DNA from 2 places in the Serratia grimesii genome. Region 1 is predicted to be linked to the other one. Evidence: predicted binding sites of a transcription regulator. Region 1 holds the regulator's gene; the other holds the start of a gene.
What was found. The regulator CRP, encoded in region 1, controls carbon source genes, mostly activating them, when cyclic AMP is high. The targets are predictions, from matches to a motif close to ATGTGANNNNNNTCACAT.
Positions count from the first base shown of each region.

Region 2: serA (phosphoglycerate dehydrogenase) is a predicted target of CRP. The motif match lies at 3,943-3,960, and genes of this name have one in related genera.

Region 1 is NZ_LT883155.1:4,782,408-4,790,459, reverse strand. Features, by position in the region: gene argD (bifunctional acetylornithine/succinyldiaminopimelate transaminase) at 1-135, shown strand, start outside; gene SGBXF1_RS22415 (YccS/YhfK family putative transporter) at 173-2,248, opposite strand; gene crp (cAMP-activated global transcriptional regulator CRP) at 2,303-2,935, opposite strand; gene SGBXF1_RS22405 (OsmC family protein) at 3,315-3,722, shown strand; gene SGBXF1_RS22400 (LysR substrate-binding domain-containing protein) at 3,725-4,633, opposite strand; gene SGBXF1_RS22395 (MFS transporter) at 4,829-6,019, shown strand; gene SGBXF1_RS22390 (amidohydrolase) at 6,025-7,203, shown strand; gene SGBXF1_RS22385 (phosphoribulokinase) at 7,241-8,052, opposite strand, start outside.
Region 2 is NZ_LT883155.1:4,238,528-4,246,579, reverse strand. Features, by position in the region: gene SGBXF1_RS19940 (IclR family transcriptional regulator) at 1-143, shown strand, start outside; gene argO (arginine exporter ArgO) at 264-881, shown strand; gene SGBXF1_RS19930 (oxidative stress defense protein) at 1,004-1,735, shown strand; gene SGBXF1_RS19925 (LysR family transcriptional regulator ArgP) at 2,078-2,971, opposite strand; gene rpiA (ribose-5-phosphate isomerase RpiA) at 3,175-3,831, shown strand; gene serA (phosphoglycerate dehydrogenase) at 4,156-5,394, shown strand; gene SGBXF1_RS19910 (5-formyltetrahydrofolate cyclo-ligase) at 5,439-6,047, opposite strand; RNA gene ssrS (6S RNA) at 6,075-6,257, opposite strand; gene zapA (cell division protein ZapA) at 6,299-6,628, opposite strand; gene SGBXF1_RS19895 (YecA/YgfB family protein) at 6,950-7,528, shown strand; gene pepP (Xaa-Pro aminopeptidase) at 7,591-8,052, shown strand, end outside.

The DNA.
Region 1 (8,052 bases):
GCTCGTGGGCTGATGATTCTTAACGCAGGGCCAAATGTCATTCGCTTTGCCCCTTCACTGGTTGTGGAAACTCAGGACATCGATGACGGTATGGCATTGTTTGAGTTGGCCGTGCAGGATGTGATTAACGCTTAATGCGTTGTCTTGATAACGGGGGCGCCATACGGCGCCCTTATTGATCGCGGAGTTTACGCTTCAGCCAAATGCCATGATGTGGGCGTTGGCTCCAGGCCAATGACGAGATGGTATGCATGACGCTCAGGTGCGACAAAATACGCCGCAGGTGGCGTTCCATTTCGGTCACCGGCATATCAGGGTGCAAATCCGGCGGCTGCATAATGCTGTTGCCACTGCTTGGCCCGTCGTACTCCAGCCGTTGCTGACAGCTTTGCAGCGCAATCTCACAAGATTGCAGATATTCCTCCGCCAGTTTTGGCGTCAGCATATAGTGCTCGCGCGCCAGAATAGTCATCGCATTAAGGTGTTCGACAATAAACTGGCTGTGTGTCACCCACAGGCGCATATCCGCCAGATAGCTCGATTCAAATCCCGGTTCCTGCATCGCCTGATTCAATGAGGTGAAAAGCGCATTGTGCGCCTGATTGACCTGCATACGGGCATAGGCCAGTGCACTGGGGTCGGGTTCTTGCTCTTCCAGCAGCAAACGCAATGCCTGTTGATCGTTCTCCAGCGCCTGGTGGGCGTTTTTACGCAGCAAGCCGCTTTGCCACTGCGGCCACAACCAGATGGTGCTACCGAACACCAGCACACACCCAATCAAGGTATCGATCAGGCGCGGTACCAAGAAATGGGTGCCGTTTAGCGCCAGTAATTGCAAGGTGTAGACCGCTGTCACCGTAAAGCCAATCACCGCCAGCCCGTAGTTTTTACGCGAGACCAAGTAGGCGAGCAGAGTGATCACCAACATCACGCTGAGCGTTTCTGCCTCAGGCAGCTGCAATTGCAGCAGGCCAGCAGCGATCACCAGCCCGACCAAAGTACCGAGTGCACGGTGCTGGATACGTACCCGGGTGGCGTTATAGCCGTTCTGGCTCACCAGCATGATGGTCAACAGGATCCAGTAAGGTTTAGGCAGGTTGAAAACCATCCCGAGGCTACTGCCCGCAGCAAGTGTGACACCCAATCGCGCCGCATTGCGCAGGGCGTTGGATTTGAATGACAGATAGCTGACCAAGGCGGGCCAGAAAGGCAGGCGGTTTTGATTGGCCATCAAATCGCGACGGTAAAGTGGGTGCTGGGTGCGCAGCAGACGGGCGATGCGACTGAAATGGTAGTAACAGAACTGCCCAACCGGGTTGTCTGGGTGCTGCGTCGCCACTTTTTCTAGTGCCGCCAGTTCATTGTCCATATTGAAGCGCTGAGAATGCTGGTGATAAAGAATATCGTGCGCCACCGTGCGCAGGCGGCCGGCAATCACCTGTGCATTACGGCGGATGATCGCTTCGGCTTGGCTCTGTTCCACCAGTTTTTGCACTTCTTCCGGTAGATGCAGGCTGACGGTAATGTGTTCCTGCAAATCCAGTGCGACCTGAAAAGTACGCTGCAGGCGCTTTTGCTCGAGGTTACTGGCGTGCGGTAGAAAGTTAAGCTGCTGATACAGCAGGGTGATTAGATCCATCACTTTTTGCTGGCGCACCAACAGGGGCGGTAACGCGGTCTGTGGATCGGTATGTTGGGTCAGCAGCGAATATTTGGCTTCAAAGTAATCTGCCAGTTCCAGATAGAGCTGATTGAGCGACTCGCGCATCGGTTGCTCTTTCCACAGCGTGAACCAAAACCAGGTAAACAGGCCGTACCAGGCTGTGCCCACGACGTATAGCAACGGTGCGTGCCAAAGCGGAACTGTACCGGCCATGCTGAGAGAAAAGATGGCAGCAACCAGCGAGGCGGGTAGCAGGCGGGCATGTAACGGGCTGATTTCACCGCTTACGCCGAGGAGCAGCGCCAGGCCGAGCATCAGTACCGGCAACGGCAGGTGCCACAGCAATGCTTGCTGCAATAGCAGGCTGCTGAGTGCAAATAGCGAACCACCGACGATCAGGCGTTTGAAGAAGCGTTTGTGAGGGGTATCCAGCCCGGCAATATTACAGCAGGCAGGAACCAGAGAAAATAACAGTCCGTATTGCAGTTGGCCGATCAACAGGCCGAGTAGCACTGGCAGGCACAGCACCAGCGTTTGCCGCAGTGCGTAATTGACTTCCGGGTGGTAAATCAGTCGGCGCCACATGATGACTTGGGGCATAAAAAAACGGCGCGAAACATCGCGCCGTTTTTTCAGTGATTAACGCGTGCCGTAAACGACAATAGTTTTGCCGTGCGCGGAGATCAGGTTTTGATCTTCCAGCATTTTCAGAATACGGCCAACGGTTTCACGTGAACAACCGACGATCTGGCCAATTTCCTGGCGAGTAATTTTAATCTGCATACCATCAGGATGGGTCATGGCATCAGGTTGTTTTGCCAGGTTCAGCAGTGTTTGCGCGATACGGCCTGTAACGTCGAGGAAGGCGAGGTTACCCACTTTCTCAGACGTTATCTGCAGACGGTTTGCCATCTGGGCTGACAGGCGCATCAGGATGTCTGGGTTGACCTGAATTAGCTGGCGGAATTTCTTGTAGGAAATTTCAGCCACTTCACAGGCGGTTTTCGCCCTAACCCAGGCGCTACGCTCCTGACCTTCTTCAAATAATCCAAGCTCGCCGATGAAATCCCCCTGGTTAAGGTAGGACAAAATCATCTCTTTACCTTCTTCATCCTTAATCAGCACCGCGACGGAGCCTTTAACGATGTAGTAAAGCGTTTCGGCCTTTTCACCTTGGTGAATCAGCGTACTTTTGGATGGATATTTGTGGATATGGCAATGAGACAGGAACCATTCGAGAGTAGGGTCTGTTTGCGGTTTGCCGAGAACCATTCGCTGTTATCCTCTGTTGTTATCGCTGCCTTGTGTCACAGGGGTCAGAGTTCCCTGTAAAACCTGTTGTCGCCGTTGTTTTAATGGTGGCTATCAGCAGATTTTGAGGCGTGTCATAAATATACGCTGTCGCTCTAGCATATTAACTTGCCGGGAGAGCTGCAAGCTACATTCTGTTAACATACCGGTAAAGGAGCCTTTCCCTGGGAGTTTCCCTGAAATCAGTGTCCCGGAAAGATTTATTGCGGCTCTGTTTGTAGCACAGAGTGAGGCGGGTGTCTTGTGTTGTCTCGCTTCAGCATGATTAGCATCAGGTTCCGTTGCCAGTTTCTATGCGAAAGCGTACCCTGATTTTAAGAAATTAACCGGAGTGACCAGCATGCAGGCAAGAGTTAAGTGGGTGGAAGGGTTAACGTTTCTGGGTGAGTCCGCGTCTGGCCATCAGGTATTGATGGACGGCAATGCGGGCGATAAAGCGCCTAGCCCGATGGAAATGGTGCTGATGTCGGTGGGGGGGTGCAGTGCTATCGATGTGGTGTCGATCTTGCAAAAAGGGCGTAATGATGTGCGCGACTGCGAGGTCAAGCTGACTTCTGAACGACGTGAAGAAGCACCGCGTTTGTTCACCCATATCAACCTGCATTTTATCGTGACCGGTAAGGATCTGAGTGACAAAGTCGTTGAGCGGGCGGTGAACCTCTCGGCAGAGAAATACTGCTCGGTGTCATTGATGCTGAGTAAGGCCGCCAGTGTGACTCACAGCTTCGAGATCCGCGACGTAGCCTGACCCTACCAGCTGTAGCGTTGGCAATGGGTACGTAATAAATCGAGAAATCGCCGCGCCGTCACTGTCAGCGGCGATTTTTGCGAATACAGCACGCCATATTGCGCCTGTGGCAAAGTGTCGATAGGCAGGATTGCCAATTTTCCCCGCAAAGAGAATGGGTTGCTCATCGCCCGCGCCACGATAGTCAAACAGTCCGTTTCCAACACCATGTTCAGTCCACAGACTACAGAATCCGAACGAATCGGCGCATGGGTCAACTGTTGATAAAAGTTTCCGAGTACTGACTGTAATTGATGATAATACCCCATGTCGGTTTCCGGCAGCAGCCACTTGGCTTGCCGCAAATCATCCAGCGACGTTGCCTGCGCCAGCGGGTGCCCATCACGTGCGATAATGCAAAATGGCGCGTTGAATAACGGCTCATGACACATTTCTTCCAGCGGAAGTCCTGGGCTAACAGTGCCGACGACGAAATCCAGTCTCCCCTCACGCAAGGCCGGCAACAGAGTAGATAGCTGCGCTTCGCGGATTATCAGGTTGGCTTGCGGGAACTGACATTTGAACGCATCTACCAGCCCTGGCAGTACCGTAAGTGCCAGTAACGAAGAGCAGCCGATGGCGACGCTACCCTGTGAATGTTGATTGAGTTGCTGGATCTCATCGGAAGCGCGCTGCAATTCCTCCAGGATAAGCTGCATCCGCAGCGAAAAAGCACGGCCGGTTGCGGTTAACGTCATCCCTTGGCTACTGCGCAGAATTAACTGGGTTTCCAACGTTTGCTCCAGTTCGCGGATGCTACGGCTCACTGCGGGTTGGGATTGCCCCAGGGCGCGAGCCGCACCACGGATGCTGCCGCTGCGGATGACCTGTTGGAATACCTTTAACTGCTGCAACTTAGGTAAATAGCGCACTCATCCCCCCCTATCAGTAAAAAGCATCACCGCTTAAAAGATTGCATCTTACGCCGCCTGCGTAAAGCCTATAATTTCGCCATGTATGACTTAATTGGTTGTTATTAAAACTATAAAGTGACGAAGCGCACACTATTACCGCGTGCCCATTCTGTCGGGCATACACTGGGGCGATAACTTAAAGGAATATCAGCTATGAAAAATCGTTCGCTAATGATTTTTTTGCTGTTTGTGGGTTATGTAGTGGTTTACATCGACAAGAGTGTTATGGGTTTTGCGCTGTTGCCTATTGAACGAGAGTTTAATTTGCAGGCAGAGCAACTGGGCTATATCACAGGGATGTTCTTCCTGGCGTATTCATTGTTCCAGATACCGGCGGGTTGGCTCTGCGATCGTTTTGGCTTTAAGAAAGTGCTGTGCAGTTCTCTGTTTTTACTGGGGGGCTTTGCACTATGTTTCGGCCTGCTGGGGTTCGGTCTGGGCCTGCTGGTGACCTTCCGTTTCCTGTCTGGTATTGGTCATTCTGGATATCCAAGTTCATGCGCCAAAGCGGTCGTGGCCAATTTCCCTCTTGAGCAGCGCACGTTCGCGCAGTCTATTTTGTTGTCTTCCGCAGGGTTGGCAATGACTGCCGGGCCTCTTGTGGCCGTTTATTGTCTCGAACATATCGGCTGGCGCGGTTCGTTTTCTATGCTTGGCATGCTGGCCTTTATGATCGCTGCCTGTATTTTGTGGCTGGTACCAAATCCGCCTCAGGCAGAGCCAAAACAGCCCGGGTCGACGGGGAGTAATTATCGCACGTTACTGAAAAGCCCCATCGTGTTGCTGCTGTTCTTGGCGATTTTCTGCATCAATATTCCCTCCTACGGGCTAATGGCGTGGTTGCCAAAATTCCTGGTGCAACAGCGCGGTATGTCGCTTGGCCTTTCCAGCATGGTGGTGGCTGCGGGCGGGCTGGGGATCTGGATCTCCTCTCTGGCAACCGGTTGGCTGGTGGGGCGTTATTTGGAAGGGCGTGAGCCGCTGGTTATTTGCATTTGTTCACTGCTCAGTGCGCTGTGTATCTGGCTGGTATTTACCAGCGGGTCAGCGCTGGCCGCCAGCCTGTTCCTGTTCCTCGGTTATGTCTTCCTGATGGCGTCGTTTGTCACGGTGTTCACGTTGCCGATGAAACGGCTGCCGGTTGATGTGATAGGTGCCGCCATGGGGCTAATCAACACAGGGGGCACATTGGGTGGTTTTGTCGCTCCTGTTGTCATGGGATATCTGATCACCATCAGCAATGGCTATATGAGCACATTTATATTTTTGGCTATGGCGATGGTGGTTTCCGGATTGGTGATCTTGCCGTTGGCGGGTAAAGCACGCCAGTCGGCACTGAATTAAGGAGAATGAACATGAATATTGAAACGCTGTTGGCCGAGGTTGAACGAGATGTCGTACGCTGGCGTCGACACCTACATGCTTATCCCGAGCTGTCTTTTCAGGAAACGAATACCGCAGAGTATATCGCCGGTGAGTTGGCGACCTTTGGCCCATTGACGATCACCAGACCGACACCGAACAGTGTGGTCGCTGAGCTGCAAGGTGCTGCGCCGGGGCCATGTTACGCGTTGCGTGCGGACATTGATGCGCTGCCTATTCAGGAGGTGAGTGATGAAGCCTTCTGTTCGACCCGACCTGGGGTAATGCATGCATGTGGCCACGATGCGCACAGTGCAATGCTGCTGGGGGCTGCCAGCGTGCTGTGCCGCTTACAGGCTCAGATCAAGGGGTCGGTACGGTTTATCTTCCAGCACGCCGAGGAGGTGCCACCGGGTGGCGCGCAACAGCTGGTTGAACTCGGCGTGTTGGACGGCGTGGAGATGATTTTTGGCCTGCATGTCATGCCAAACTTCCCTACCGGCGAAGTGGCGATCAAACAGGGCGTGTTCAGTGCCTCGAGCGACAACTTTGACATTGTGCTGCAGGGCAAGGGCGGGCACGGGTCGATGCCGCACTTATGCATCGATCCCGTGACTATTGGGGCCGAGGTGGTTACTGCCTTACAGCAGATAGTCGCGCGTAAACTGGATCCGCTGAATGCGCCAGTATTGACAGTGGCTACCTTTCAGGCGGGCGACAGCTACAACGTTATCCCCGACAGTGCGCGATTGGCGGGAACCTTACGGACGCACAGCCGCGACGTAAGAGCCAGGGTACCAAAGCTGATGGAGCAAACATTGGCAGGCGTCTGTCAGGCACATGGTGCGGAATATAAGCTGGAGTGGACGAAGGGCTACACCATTGGCAATAACCACCCAGATGCCTGTGGTATCGCCCGTGATGTGATTGCTGCCGTTGTGGGCACGCAGGCGTTGAGGGAAATGGGGTCAGCGATGTTCGGTAGCGAGGATTTCTCGTCTTACCAAGAGAAAGTGCCGGGATGCTTCTTGTTTATCGGCAGTGGTAACGAAACGATCGGCGCAACCTACAGTGTCCATAACCCTCGCTTCAAACTGGACGAAGCAGCATTGCAGATTGGGGTGAAACTGCATGTCGGCTTTATTCGCCACCTGTTAATGCAATAAGACGATGGGCGCGGTGTTTCGCCGCGCCCATCTGTTGTTATTCGATTTTTTTGCCTTCCAGCAGTTGCTGCACCAATGGCGCCATGATCAGCTCCATCGCCAGCCCCATCTTGCCGCCCGGTACAACAAGCGTATTGATGTGTGAGATAAAAGATCCCTGCAGCATCGCTAACAGATAAGGGAAATCGATTTGATCCAGGCCGCGGAAGTGGATCACCACAAAACTCTCATCCAGCGAAGGGATCGCCTTGGCGGCAAACGGATTGGACGTGTCGACCGTGGGTACCCGCTGGAAGTTGATATGGGTACGTGAGAACTGCGGCGTGATGTAGTTGATGTAGTCCTCCATCGAACGCACCACTGAGTCCATCACCGCTTCACGGGAGTGGCCGCGTTCACCGGTATCGCGGATCAGCTTTTGGATCCACTCTAGATTAACAATAGGTACTACACCAACCAGCAAATCGACATGTTTTGCCACGTCGTTGTGTTCGGTCACTACGCCGCCGTGCAACCCTTCATAAAACAACACGTCGGTCGGTGCTGGTAATGGCTCCCAAGGGGTAAAGGTACCGGGAACCTGGTTATAGGGTACAGCTTCATCGTAGGTATGCAGATACTTGCGTGAGCGGCCGGTGCCGTTGGTACCGTACTCGCTAAAGCTTTGTTGCAGCAGGCCAAAGTCATTGGCCTCGGGGCCGAAATAGCTGATGTGACGGCCAAGATCGCGTGCTTTACGGATTGCAGCGTCCATTTCCGGTCGGGTATAGCGATGGAAACTGTCACCTTCCAGCTCAGCGGCGCGGATATTGAGCTGCTGAAAGATCTTACGGAACGCCACGCTGGTTG
Region 2 (8,052 bases), 540 kb from region 1:
TCCAGCAACGGGTTCCCTACGCCGTATCCGTTTCGTTACCCACCGCCAAACTGCAACAGATTGGTGTTAATGCCTTGATTAAACCCGTGTTGGCGACCGCCCAACGCATTTCTCAAGAGCTGGGGTTTGTCATTCCTGCCTAGTATTAGTATTTCTGATAGTTGATTAGAAATATCAATTTCACCTAATAATTTTTTCCTCATATGATGCGCGTGTTGACCGACACGCGCCGCTGAATGGCGTTTTTTTCTGTGAGGAATTCCATGTTAGCTGTCTTTTTGCAGGGTTTTGCCCTGAGCGCGGCGATGATCCTGCCGCTGGGCCCGCAAAACGTTTTTGTGATGAATCAGGGGATACGCCGTCAGTATCATTTGATGATCGCGTCACTGTGCGCATTGAGCGACATTGTGTTGATCTGCGGCGGTATTTTTGGCGGTAGCGCCTTACTGAGCCGTTCGCCGTTGCTGCTGGCATTGGTCACCTGGGGCGGCGTGGCCTTTCTTTTATGGTACGGCTGGGGCGCATTTCGCACCGCATTCAGTCGTCACTTGACGCTGGCGACGGCGGAGGAGTTGAAGCAGAGCCGTTGGCGACTGGTAGTCACCATGTTGGCGGTGACCTGGCTGAACCCACATGTTTACCTTGATACTTTTGTTGTGCTGGGCAGCCTTGGGGGACAACTGGCACCGGATGTGCGTTCCTGGTTTGCACTGGGGGCGGTGAGTGCTTCCATCGTTTGGTTTTTCGCGCTGGCGTTGCTGGCCTCTTGGCTGGCACCGTGGCTGAAAACTCAAATGGCGCAACGTGTCATCAATACGCTGGTCGGCGTGGTGATGTGGGGCATCGCCTTGCAGTTGGCCTGGCAGGGGGCAAGTTTATAAGAATTTGTCACTAATCCGAATTCAAAAGCCCGTGCGTTATGCTACGTTTGATGCCAAGGAACCGGCTGCTCTCGGTAGAGAAAGGTCGGTAATCAGTTACAGCCTGTCATCAAGGAGACACTGTGAAGCTTAAAGCATTGGCTATGGCCGCAATGATTGGATTAGGGACATTACCTCTGGCGCTGCAAGCGGCTGAAGTGCCGGAAGGGCCGCACGTGGTGACCTCAGGCACATCTAGCGTTGATGCGACACCAGACATCGCCACTCTGGCGATCGAAGTCAGCGTATCCTCCAAAGACGCTGCACAGGCGAAAAAGCAGGTCGATGAGCGTGTCGCGCAGTACTTTGATTTCCTGCAAAAAAACAACATTGAAAAGAAAGACATCAGTGCTGCTAACCTGCGCACTCAGCCAGAATATGATTACCTGAAAACCGGTGAGTCAGTGCTGAAAGGCTACCGTGCGGTACGCCAGGTGCAGGTGACGCTACGCCAGTTGGATAAGTTGAATGAGCTGCTGGACGGTGCACTGAAATCTGGCCTGAATGAGATCCGCGCCGTGGAATTGGGTGTGGCAAAACCGGATGTGTACCGCGAGCAAGCACGTCAAAAAGCTATCGAGAACGCGACGCAACAGGCAGCTTCATTGGCAAAAGGCTTTAACGCTAAACTGGGGCCGGTCTACAGCATTCGTTACCATGTCGCTAACTACCAGCCGATGCCAGTAGCGCGTATGTATAAATCTGCGGGTGCAGCAGCGGAATCTGACGCAGCGCAAACCTACGAACAGCAGAGCATTCACTTTGATGATCAGGTGGATGTGGTGTTTGAGCTGCAGCGTAACGCAGCACAATAATATACCCGTCATACTTGAAGCAGCATCTGTGTTGGCTGCAGGCAGTCACCCCAGTCACTTACTTGAGTAAGCTCCTGGGGACTCCTGCCTTGGCCGCGTTACTCGGCAAAGCCTCGCCCCGTTGGGGCCAGCGCAAGCGCTGTTCAACAAAACTGTGGTTTTGTTGTGATGCAACTCCAATTATTTAGGGTATAAGATTGGTTTTTCAGACGACGGATTAAGCCGCGTAAGGGCTAAACCTGTAGGGGTCGAACATGTTCGACCTGATTTGACCTATTGATTATGCAATAGGGCGCAGCATGCTGCGCCCCTACCATGAAATAACCGCACAACCTTTTCTATTTAATCCTGTCGCAGAACCTGGCGGCCGTGCTCAAGCAGGGCATCTGTCACTTTACGCATCATGCGGCTTTCCGGCGCGAAGCGGTGCCAGAACAGCATGCGGCGCTGGAACAAGCCCGGTGTCAGATCGATAAGCTCGCCTGAATCCAACTCTTTCTCAATCTGCAAATGCGGAATCATGCAGCAGGTGGTGCCCTGGCGTGCCAACTGCACGAAGGCTTCCGATGAGTTCACGATATGGCAGGGGACGCTGCCCGGCGACAGATCAAAGTTTTGCTGTAGGAAGGCCTGATGCATATCGTCGAGATGATCGAACGCGACCGCAGGCGCTTTTAGCAGCGCGGAGCGCGTAACGCCATTCGGGAAGTAACGCTCGGCAAAGCCTTTTGAGGCGACAAACAGATAATCCAGTGCACCCAGTTGATCTACCAGACAGCTTGGCAGCGGCTGTGGCTGAATACTCACTGCGCCCACCACTTCGCCGCGCCTCAGGCGTTCCTGAGTACGTGTTTCGTCTTCTACCTGGAGATTGAGACGGATAGGAGAGTCGGTCAGTACCGGTTTTAGGGCCGGCAGCAGCCAGGTTGCCAGGCTGTCGGCGTTGACCGCCAGCGACAGCAGCAGCGGCGTATCAATGCCGGTGTCGTTACCCAACCATTCTTCTTCCAGTAACTCAACCTGATGCAGCAACGCCAACAGTTTCTGGCCCTGTTCGGTCGGTCGTGGTGGCACGGTGCGCACCAACAGCGGTTGGCCGAACAGGTTTTCCAACTGCTTGATGCGCTGGGATACTGCCGATTGGGTGATACAAAGTTTTTGCGCGGCGCGCTCAAAGCCACGCTCACGGATCACCGCGTCCAGCGCTTGTAGCGTTCGATAGTCTGGGCGTTTCATCGGAAAGATATCCCTTAAAGTAAATTGATACAGGCACTATGCCACATCTCTGGTGTTTTACAGGTGGAAAATCATCGGGCTATATTGCCGCGATGCGCCTAAAAATGCGGCTTAAGGCAAAGAAGTGTGATCCTGCCTGAGTGAAAAAGAGTGATTTACCCTATAATACGCACACGTTTTCGTACAGAGGCAAGGGACATATTATGACGCAGGATGAACTGAAAAAAGCGGTTGGCTGGGCAGCGTTGGATTACGTTACCCCAGGCACCATCGTCGGTGTTGGCACTGGCTCGACCGCCGCCCATTTTATTGATGCGCTCGGCTCGATCAAGCACCAAATTGAAGGGGCGGTGTCCAGCTCTGACGCTTCCACGGCCAAGTTGAAAAGCCTTGGCATCCACGTGTTCGACAGCAATGAAGTAGATTCACTGGATATCTATGTCGACGGTGCGGATGAAATCAACCGTCAGATGCAGATGATCAAAGGCGGCGGTGCTGCGCTGACGCGTGAAAAAATCATTGCCGCCATTGCGCGCAAGTTTATCTGTATCGTCGATTCGACCAAGCAGGTCGACGTGCTGGGCAAATTCCCATTGCCGGTGGAAGTGATCCCGATGGCGCGCTCCTACGTCGCACGTGAGCTGGTGAAACTGGGCGGTCTGCCGGAGTATCGCCAGAATGTGTTGACCGATAACGGCAACGTGATCCTCGATGTACATAACCTGAGCATCGTCGATGCCATTGCGTTAGAAAACAAAATTAACGGTATCGCTGGTGTTGTCACCGTCGGTCTGTTCGCCAACCGTGGTGCTGATGTGGCGCTGGTTGGGACACCTGAGGGTGTGAAGGTCGTCCAATAACCGAAGGTGCCTTTGGGGCGTCCCCTGCATCGCACCTTTGTATGCGGTCTTGGATCCTACCGGACCGCATAATTCACTGGCTAAAACATCTTTTATTAAAAGCGCTAAATTTGGTGACATATGTCACATTACGGGCGTTAGCTCCACGAAGCTCCTGTCTAATTCTTTCCCTTTGGCATTTTCTGCCAGAAACCACCGACAACGCTGAGCCTTGTACTGACGGGCGGGCAATCGTTTGTATTGCCGCCTGCGTTATTTTTGTTATGTTGGATGGGTGCTGTTTAACAACAGCCGCTTCTGAAGTCTGAACATAGGGTCGGGTAAATGGCAAAAGTATCATTGGAGAAAGACAGGATTAAATTCCTGTTGGTGGAAGGGGTTCATCAGAGCACGGTAGATAATCTGCTGGCAGCCGGATATACCAACATTGAATATCACAAAGGTGCGTTAGACACCGAATCGCTTAAGGCATCCATTCGCGATGCTCACTTCGTCGGCATCCGATCGCGTACGCATCTGACCGAAGAGGTTTTCGCTGCCGCAGAAAAGCTGGTGGCGGTGGGCTGTTTCTGTATCGGTACTAACCAGGTTGATCTGAAGGCGGCGACCAAACGCGGCGTTCCGGTGTTTAACGCACCTTTCTCTAATACCCGATCCGTGGCCGAAATGGTGCTGGGCGAACTGCTGCTGCTGTTGCGTGGTATTCCGTCCGCTAACGCCAAGGCGCACCGCGGTGAATGGCAGAAACTGGCCGTTGGCTCGTTTGAGGCACGCGGCAAGAAGTTGGGGATTATTGGCTACGGCCATATCGGCACCCAGTTGGGCATTCTGGCCGAAGGCTTGGGCATGAAAGTGTTCTTTTACGATATTGAGAACAAGCTGCCATTAGGCAATGCCCAGCAGGTACGTCACCTGTCTGATCTGCTCAACATGAGCGATGTGGTGACGCTGCATGTGCCGGAAACCCTGTCGACCAAGAACATGATGGGCGCAGAAGAGTTGGCGCTAATGAAGCCAGGTTCTATTCTGATCAACGCTTCACGCGGCACTGTGGTTGATATCCCTGCGCTGTGTAACGTACTGGCCAGCAAACATTTAGCCGGCGCGGCGATCGACGTATTCCCGGAAGAGCCTGCAACTAACAGCGAGCCGTTTAACTCACCGCTGTGCGAGTTCGATAATGTGATTCTGACCCCGCACATTGGTGGTTCTACGCAGGAAGCGCAGGAAAATATCGGTGATGAAGTGGCTGGAAAACTGGCGAAATACTCCGACAACGGGTCGACACTGTCTGCGGTCAACTTCCCGGAAGTGTCGCTGCCTGCACACAGTGCTAACGCAAGCCGCTTGCTGCATATTCATGAAAACCGCCCTGGCATACTGACGCAAATTAACCAGATTTTCGCGGAAGAAGGGGTGAACATTGCTGCGCAGTATCTGCAAACTGGCCCGGAAATCGGTTATGTGGTCATCGACATTGACGCAGAAACTGAACGTGCCGACGCTGCACTGCAACGTATGAAGGCGATTGCCGGCACCATCCGTGCTCGCTTGCTGCTCTGATTGAAAGCGTTTTGACAAAAAGGCCGGATTACTCCGGCCTTTTGCTATTTAGCTATCTGCCAAACCCAATTCTGCGACGGGGTCACGATCTCCGGCAGCGGGATATCCCAATGTTCCGCCGGTATCTGTTCCACTTGTTGGCAATCATGAGCTAACCCGATGGGGTAAGGACCTGTTTGCTGCCAGTTTTGCAGGGTTCGATCATAGAATCCGCCGCCCATACCTAAACGCTGGCCCGAGCTGTCAAACGCCACCAATGGCGTCAACACCACGTCGAGTGACCCTACCGGCACGACGTTACGCACATCGAGCTGTGGCTCAAGGATATTGAAGCGGTTGCTAATCAGTGGTGTTTCCGGGGTATAGCGCAGAAATAACAGATTCCCTGGGCTAAATGGATGCAAGACCGGCAGGTAAACATGTAAACCTTGTCGCCATAGCCGTTCAATCAGCGGGCGGGTGTCTAGCTCGCCATCAAACGACAAAAATACCGCAATGCTTTGTGCTGCCAGAATACGTGGATGTACCGCAATGCGTTCAGCCGTCTGCAATGCAAAGGTGTGTTGTTGTTCAGGCGTTAAAGCGCGTCGACGCTGGCGGATTTGATGTCGGATATCTTGCCGCTGTTGGGCATATTGGGCTTGAAAAGACATAGTCAGCACACATACCGCTGAGGAAGGGGAATCTCCGAGATGCCGTCGCAGGCTGTAACCCTTGAACCCATGGTTCAAGGTGAACGTGCTGTCGCAATCTTAAGGCTTCTCGGCGGGCCGAGCATGCACACCGATCGCGGATCATCACATTCTGTTGGTACTAAATATCGGCTCAGGGGACTGGCCCGCTGGCGAACATCTCAGAGAAATTTTTTACTCGTTGCCGAAACCTTGGATTTCAGCAAATTAAGTTATTCGAATTGTGCATCCTGACGTTCAGAGATGCGACCTTGTTCAAGCAACGCTTGTTCAATGGTCTGTTGCAGCATACGAATGCGTTGTTCCATATTGGACGCATAATCACGGGTTTTCAACCGTTCTTGAGCAAGTTCGTGACAAACGTTCAATGCTGCGATGAAAACGAGCTGCTCAGTATTTGTGACTCTAGTGCGAACTTTAAGATCTTGCAACCGTTCGTTAAGATCGACCGCTGCCATGTTCAACGCATCTTGTTGTTCTGGCGGGCAATTGACTCTTAAAGAGCGACCAAAAATTTGAATATCTACTGGTTGTGCAGACATGCCACCTTCCTGCCTAAATTTCGCGCCAGCCCCAGCCTACCCTTACCGGGCCAACCAAAGCGGGCGCCACTATATATACCTAGGTACCAAGATACAACCCCTTTTTCAGTACCTGGTTGTAATCTACTGTGACAGACATTACCAGTCAAAAAAGGGTTTCAAAATGCGTATTTAGCGTCATTTTGATCCTTGCCGGCAGTGTGTGAGATCTGACACATCACGATTATAACTAGCCACTGAGGTGTCGCGCTTATCTGGTACAGCGACGGACCTTGGTGGTAGCATAACACGAACTTATCCTGCCAACGATGACGAATGCGCATGTCTATACAGAATACATTTCCAAGTTACCAATCTTTGACCGTTGCCCTTAACCAGCAAGCGGTGGCATTAACCGCAGCAGAAATGCACGGCCTGATCAGCGGCCTGCTGTGCGGTGGCAGCCGTGACGCCGGCTGGCAATCGCTGGTCTATGATCTGACGAATGAAGGCGTGGCCTTCCCGCAGGCGCTGAGCCTGCCATTGCAGCAACTTCATGAGATTACGCGTGAAACGTTGGAAGACGACGATTTCATGTTCCAACTGATGATGCCGGAAGGCGAAACGGTCAGCGTGTTCGACCGCGCGGATGCTCTGGCCGGTTGGGTGAATCATTTTCTCCTCGGGCTCGGCATGATGCAGCCGAAATTGGCTCAGGTGAAAGACGAAGTGGGTGAGGCGATCGACGATTTGCGCAATATCGCCCAGCTCGGTTATGACGAAGACGAAGACCAGGAAGAGCTTGAGCACTCTCTGGAGGAAGTGGTGGAGTATGTTCGTGTTGCCGCCATTTTATGCCATACCGAATTTACCCGTCGCAAACCAACGGCGCCGGAAAATGCCAAGCCGACCTTGCACTAAACATCCGAATTCACGTCCTTAGATGGCCGTGAGCACAGGCAGATTGATTTCAGGAGAAGGTGATGACTCAGCAGGAATTCAACAGCCGCCGTCAGGCGCTGTTGGCGAAAATGGCTCCGGCCAGCGCGGCAATTATTTTCTCTGCGCCGGAAGCAACGCGCAGTGCAGACACAGAATACCCTTACCGTCAGAACAGCGATTTCTGGTATCTGACTGGTTTCAACGAGCCGGAAGCGGTGTTGATTCTGGTGAAGAGCGACGAGACGCATAACCACAGCGTACTGTTTAACCGGGTGCGTGATCTGACGGCAGAAATCTGGTTTGGCCGCCGCCTGGGACAAGATGCTGCCCCGGCGAAACTGGGCGTGGATCGTGCGCTGTCGTTTGATGAAATCAACGAGCAATTACCCCTGCTGCTCAACGGTCTGGACGTGGTTTACCACGCGCAGGGCCAATATGCTTATGCCGATCTGATCCTGTTCTCGGCGCTAGACAAGCTACGCAAGGGGTTCCGCCAAAACCTG